One region of the Bacillus sp. KH172YL63 genome, then DNA from elsewhere that is predicted to be linked to it. Evidence: riboswitches for the same ligand, from Rfam matches in the RefSeq annotation. Region 1 holds a riboswitch; each other region holds the start of a gene.
What was found. Region 1 has a riboswitch for cobalamin ahead of KH172YL63_RS06415 (ribonucleoside-diphosphate reductase subunit alpha). Riboswitches for the same ligand answer to the same signal wherever they lie in the genome.

Region 1 (2,273 bases):
TTTTGCTTTCCATTGTGGAATAGCATGTTATAGCGAAGGAGGAGGAAGATGAATCAATTAATCAGAGTCGGAACGACTTATATCCCGGTGAGGGACGTAAGGGCAGCAAGTGAATGGTATGTGGAGAAGCTGAACGCAGGTTTGAATTACCTGGATGGGGATAAAGCCATTTTGGATCTTGCCGGCCACAGCATGTTTTTAGTGAGCTCACCAGAGGGGGAAAGCAGTAATTTCATGGACAGGCACCAACAAAAGCGGTTTTCCATCACGTTCGAGGTTAACGGATTAAATGAATTAAACGAATTGCGGGATGAATTAAAGAGCAAAGATGTAGAAATCGGTGAAATCGAAGACAGGGGCCATGGCGGTAGAAATTTTATTTTTTATGATAGTGATGGAAATTGCTTTGATGTGTGGAGTGTACTGAGTCCCGACTTTAAAAAAGCTTATCAGCTCTAAAAAATTCCCCTTGAAAATTCAAGCAGTATCATTTAATATGAAGTTCGACACAATATTTTGTGTTTCATTTTAATTATTAAACTACATATTGATTATAACCTGTGAACAGGGTGTCGATTGAGACTTAATAGGGAATCCGGTGTAACTCCGGAACTGTCCCCGCAACTGTAAGTGCTGACGAAATAAGGAACTGCCACTGTCGTAATGTCGATGGGAAGGCCTTAAAGTAGGTGGAAGCATGAGTCAGGAGACCTGCCTTGTTTATCACGTGTTATTCTCTTCGGGAATTGGGAGGATAAAGCGAGGATAGATGTGGCTTTTGCCTGTTCACCTATCTCCGTAATGTCTGGAACCGGTCCCTTTTGAGGGGCCGGTTTTTTTACTCTCTCCCGTTTGATATGAAAGGGAGGAATGGGAATGTCAATGTTTATGAATGTAAGTAGTACCCATGAAGAAGCAGTAAGGAGCCTAAAAAGACTGCATAAGCGGTTTCCACAGCTTCACTTCAAGGAATTTGATGAAAAGGTCAGGGTGTATACGGCTCACCAGCCCGATATGGACAGGGAGAAGTTGAATCGCTTCATGATCCTGACGGCGGTTGAAAGGATTTCATCTCATGAACCGGACTGGACTTATGCTGCTGCCGATCTCTATTTGAGAAGTCTATACCGGAACATTTCAAAAGCCAGGGGAATAGGAGAAGCTGAGCTCTTCGGTTCATTCTATAGGCATGTGACGTCTGTTACCGAATCAGGGTTATATACGAAAGCCCTCCTTGATACGTACAGCGAAGAAGAAATCAATTATCTCGGCTCCATCATGGAAGCAGGACGGGATGAACTCTTCACATATATAGGGATCATCACCCTTGCAGAAAGGTATTTAACAAAATCACATGAAGGAAAGGTTCTCGAGCTGCCCCAGGAACGATTCATGATCATCTCCATGACACTGTTAAGAAATGAGGCAAGGGACAAGCGAATTCAGTTGATTGAAGAGGCATACTGGGCCCTGTCCAATTTGTATATGACGGTTGCCACCCCGACGTTTGCGAATGCAGGGAAAAGTCACGGTCAATTATCGAGCTGCTTTATCGATACGGTGGCAGATGATCTCAGAAGCATCTATGACAGTAATACCGACGTGTCCACGCTCAGTAAAAACGGTGGCGGACTTGGCATCTATTTAGGCAAAATCCGGAGCAGAGGAAGTGACATCAAAGGGTTCAAAGGTGTGAGTTCCGGTGTGATCCCCTGGATGAAGCAATTGAATAACACGGCGGTGTCCGTCGATCAGTTGGGACAGCGTCAAGGCGCGATTGCCGTATATCTGGATGTGTGGCATAAAGACATCTTTTCATTTCTTGATACCCGGTTAAATAATGGCGACGAAAGACAGCGTACCCATGATCTGTTCACCGGGGTATGTCTACCAGATTTATTCATGGAACAAGTCGAACAGAGAGGTGACTGGTATCTGTTCGATCCCCATGAAGTGAAGTCGGTCATGGGGTATTCCCTGGAAGATTACTATGATGAAGAAAAAGGGAACGGATCATTCAGGGACAAATACTGGGCGTGTGTAGCGCATGCGGGTCTTTCGAAAGAAGCGGTCCCCGCGATCGATATTTTCAAGCGGATCATGATTTCGCAGCTTGAAACAGGCACACCATATATGTTTTACCGTGATACGGTCAATCGCTATAATGCCAATCAGCATAAAGGAATGATCTATTGCAGTAATCTCTGCACTGAAATCACCCAGAATATGAGCCCGACAGTGATGGAAGAAGAAGTGATACAAGACGGAAAAAT
Region 2 (2,273 bases), 380 kb from region 1:
ATCGATTTTACGTTTTCGATAGATGGCCCCAGTTTTTTCTTCTGAAAGCTTAGATTTTACATATTCTTTTTGTTGTTCCCACAGTTCATTCACCATGAGTTTTCGATTATTTCCTTCTTTTGCTTTCGTACATGATGAACGAAATGGACACCCAAAACAGTCTTCGCACTCATAAATTTTGAACTTCCGTTCATAGCCACTGCGATCACTGCGGAGAGAATGATTTTTAAATTGAAGACGCTTATGATTTGGACATGTATATGTATCCGTCTCCTCATCATACTCCCAGTTCTCAGGATTAAGTATACTTTGTTTGTACTTTTTCTTTTGTTCCTTTTGATACATGTTATACGTAATAAGCGCTTCGCGTTTCACTATAGTTTTGTTCGCTGCCATAACCCGCATCCGCGACGATGTGTTTTGGCAACTCGAAATAATCCTGCTCAATCTTATCAAGGAATGGAATTAATGTACGGGTATCTGTTGGATTTGAAAACAAACTATAGGCTAGCGTGTATTGACCTTCTGTGGCAATTTGTACATTATAACCAGCTTTCAATTGTCCGTTCTTCATATAATCATCTTTCATTCGCATGAATGTCGCATCGATATCTGTTTTAGAATAGCTATTTCGTGTTCCGAAGGTCTTAAAATCTTGTTGGTATTTCTGTTTGCGTATGAGAAAATCTATCAGTTTTTTTCGGACTTGCTTTGGATATTTACGCTCACTTCTTAATGCTTTTCGTTCTGAAGTATCAGAGGTAGCTTCAATGTGTTGATCATATTCATTTACGACTTCGTCTACTTTTCGAACTAATTGAGCGAGTTCTTCCACAGACAATTGTTCCGAGGTTTCACGTTCAATTTCGGGAATAATTTCATTTTTAAGCAGCTCAGTATATAACTCATTTGATTTTTCGATCAAACCTGTATGATATTTTTCGATGGACTTTTTCCATACAAATGTGAATTTATTGGCGTTCGCTTCAATTTTTGTACCATCAATAAAAATCGCTTCTTGGTCAATCAATTTTTCTTCAACCAATTGACAACGGAATTGGACGAAACATTCACGAATGACATCTTTCACTTCAGGCTGGACACGGAATCGGTTGATGGTGCGATAACTTGGTTCATATCCTTGTGCTAGCCACTTCATACGGATACTGTCTTTTAAAAGTGCTTCAATTTTACGTCCTGAAAAGACAGATTGTGTGTAGGCGCACAGAATAATCTTAAGCATCATGCGAGGATGGTAGGCAGGACACCCTTCATTTCGAAGAAATGGTTCAAATACTTCATGAGGGATGCTTTCAACTAAATGATGAACATGGAATGCAATATCATTTTTTTGCAAATTCACTTCTAAATCTAAAGGCAAAACAATTTGATTCATGTTATAATTTTTAAACATAAGGACCCTCTTTTCGGATGGAATTTTGTGTGGTAACTTTATTTTATCAGAAGAGGTCCTTATTTTAATTTAAAAATAATCAAAGCCGGTGAAATTTTACTTGTCGTAAAATTTCACCGGCTTTTTCATATCAGAGGAGGGTTTTGTCCCAGCCTCGGCTATTCCATCGGAACGATCAGGACCGTTTGGATTTCTGATCGATGTACCATTAGCGCAACACCCTCCTATCTCCCGTAGGATTTTCTGTGTTCTTCCCGATTGGCAGGTCTCCTGGCTCGGCTTCACCGCTCCCATATCCCTTCCCATTCCGAATCGGAACAGTGGTTTCATATGTGAACTCAGCCTTACAGTGGCGGGACCGCGCTGGATTTACACCAGCTTCCCTTTTAAGAAAATGATATAAGCATCATTTCCACCAATGAGCAATGATTAAATTGTGAACACTATCATTTTATCATAGAAATGCAAGGTGAGTGTGGCGTCCTATGATAAAATAAACCAAAAGGAGGCAGTCTAAAATGAAAACATATAAGAAATGCCAAAGCTGCAGCATGCCTATGAAAAAGGCGGAAGACCGTGGAACAGAAGCGAGCCTTGAGGTCAGTCCGATGTATTGCAAACATTGTTATCAAGAAGGGAAGTTTCAACAGGATGTTTCGGTTGATGAAATGAAAGCATTCGTCAAAGGGAAATGCATAGAAATGGGTGTGCCGTCTTTTTTATCAGGTATGTTTGTGAGAAATCTCCACAAACTTGAAAGATGGAAGTAAACCTTTCGGGGGTGTGGAAATCACATGTTGTACAGTGAACAACAGAGACAAATCAATAAAGTAGTCCATTACATAGATCATCATCTGAC
Region 3 (2,273 bases), 790 kb from region 1:
AAATTGAGAGGCGGGAAGGATACCTGTTACGATCGGTTTCTTGAATTTTCCGCTTTCTGCAAGCTCATTTTTCGTTTTTTCAGCCAATTGTTTCTGTTCCTCATTATGATAAAAGACCGCTGTCCGGTACTGATCTCCCCGATCATGGAACTGACCATCTGGATCGGTTGGGTCAATCTGCGGCCAGTACAGCTCTAACAGCCTCTCATAAGGGAAAAGGGACGGGTCAAATGTGATTTGGACGGCTTCGTAATGGCCGGTATCCCCTTGTTTAATCTCTTTATAGGTCGGGTTCTCGAGATGCCCGCCGGTATACCCGGAAACAACGTCGATGATGCCCGGTAATTCATCAAATGGTTTGACCATGCACCAAAAACAGCCACCGGCAAAGGTAGCCAATTCCTTCTTTACGTTCATGCTGAATCCTCCAATATCAAATATGCTTCTTTAAAGCATTAAAGTGTAAGCTTGAAACAGATTTTATCACGAATAAAATGTGGCGACAACATTTTTCACTCCGACGGTCAGATGGATGACCCGATGGCAGTTCTTCACACAGGATCGTGCATTTAGGACGACAAAAAATGTAAGCGCTGCTACAACTTTCAACAAATTTTGAAAATAGGATTCACTAACCCCGGGAATTTGTGTATAATTCTGATGAACGGAACAATTGTATACGATATGAGATTAGGTGAAGCGAAAGTACACTTACTTTTTAGCTTCTTAATAGGGAAGTTGGTGAAATTCCAACGCGGTCCCGCCACTGTAAATGGTAGTAAGCTGCACAATGATGGCCACTGTACAAATCTGTATGGGAAGGCGCAGCGAACAATGACCATGAGCCAGGAGACCTGCCTGATGTCTTTCGCACCAGATTCTACGCGGATAGAAAGGTGTAATGTGCCGGTTATTTATGTAACCATTCATGCATTTTACACAACACCTCTCATCCAGAGGTGTTTTTTTGTCTGACTACACACAACCACAGGGGGAAAGAACATGACACACTTTTGGAAAATCACACTGGCATTATTATTATCCATCGGGGTCCTGTCTGCATGCGGAACCGGGGATCAGGAAAGTAAGCAAGGAAAGCAGGAAGCTGTCACCGAGGAAAATGGTGCAGCATATCCACTGTCTGTAAATGATGCACTGGAGCATAAAGTGACTTTGGAAGAACAACCTAAACATATCGTTTCTTTAATTCCGAGTAATACAGAAATCTTATTTGAATTGGGACTGAATGATGAGGTTGTCGGCGTATCCGATTTTGACAATTATCCGGAAGAAGCAGCGGAAAAAGAAAAAATCGGAGGAATGGAGTTCAACGTAGAGAAAATTGTCTCCCTGAAGCCAGACCTCGTCCTTGCACATGAAAGCACGGCAACATCGGCAGAGGCTGGATTGACACAGCTGAAAGATGCAGGAATCAATGTCTTCATCGTTCAAGATGCGAAAAGCTTTGATGAAGTATACAGTACGATCGAGAATATCGGCATGCTTGTAGGAAAGAATGAAGAGGCAGAAAACGTCATCTCTGGCATGAAAGCCGACCTTCAATCCATTGAAGAAAAAGTGCAGGATGTCAAAGAGAAAAAACAGGTGTATGTGGAAGTATCTCCATCTCCTGATATTTATTCAACAGGTAAACATACCTTCATTGATCAAATGCTGACCATGTTAGGGGCAGAAAATGTGATGGGTGGCGAAGAAGGCTGGGTGCAGGTGAACCAGGAAGCTGTCATTTCATCCAATCCTGATGTCATCATCACAACATATGGCTACTACAGTGAGGATCCCAAGGAACAAGTCCTGTCAAGAGATGGCTGGAAAGATGTAAAAGCTGTCAAGGAAGGGAACGTTCATGATGTCCACTCAGATCTTGTTACCCGTACCGGTCCAAGATTGGTAGAAGGAGTAGAGGAAATTGCCAAGTCAATCTATCCGGAGATATTTGCAGAATAAAATATGGCTCACATATATGTGCGCAGGGATATTTCTTATTTTATCCCTGCTTGCAGGCATATCGATCGGGACAATCCATATACCACCGGGAGATATTATTTCCATCATAGGGTCTGAGATCATTGGGGTTCATCTGCCCCAATCCATCGACCCGATGACCAAGAACATCGTTTTTACCATTCGTTTACCGCGCGTATTACTAGCCCTGTTAGTCGGAAGCTCCCTGGCGATTGCCGGGGCTTCTTTTCAAGGGCTGCTCCGTAATCCACTTGCTGACCCGTATACACTTGGGGTCTCATCAGGTG

Region 2: another riboswitch for cobalamin. It lies ahead of KH172YL63_RS04435 (IS1182 family transposase); the one in region 1 lies ahead of KH172YL63_RS06415 (ribonucleoside-diphosphate reductase subunit alpha).
Region 3: another riboswitch for cobalamin. It lies ahead of KH172YL63_RS10315 (ABC transporter substrate-binding protein); the one in region 1 lies ahead of KH172YL63_RS06415 (ribonucleoside-diphosphate reductase subunit alpha).

What each region holds. Positions count from the first base shown of each region.
Region 1 is NZ_AP022842.1:1,282,084-1,284,356, forward strand. Features, by position in the region: gene KH172YL63_RS06410 (VOC family protein) at 49-459, shown strand; cobalamin riboswitch at 551-733, shown strand; gene KH172YL63_RS06415 (ribonucleoside-diphosphate reductase subunit alpha) at 883-2,273, shown strand, end outside.
Region 2 is NZ_AP022842.1:903,659-905,931, forward strand. Features, by position in the region: partial or broken gene KH172YL63_RS04435 (IS1182 family transposase) at 1-1,414, opposite strand, end outside; cobalamin riboswitch at 1,658-1,849, opposite strand; gene KH172YL63_RS04440 (zinc ribbon domain-containing protein) at 1,933-2,184, shown strand; gene KH172YL63_RS04445 (AraC family transcriptional regulator) at 2,209-2,273, shown strand, end outside.
Region 3 is NZ_AP022842.1:2,071,996-2,074,268, reverse strand. Features, by position in the region: gene msrA (peptide-methionine (S)-S-oxide reductase MsrA) at 1-417, opposite strand, end outside; cobalamin riboswitch at 676-876, shown strand; gene KH172YL63_RS10315 (ABC transporter substrate-binding protein) at 1,003-1,968, shown strand; gene KH172YL63_RS10310 (FecCD family ABC transporter permease) at 1,985-2,273, shown strand, end outside.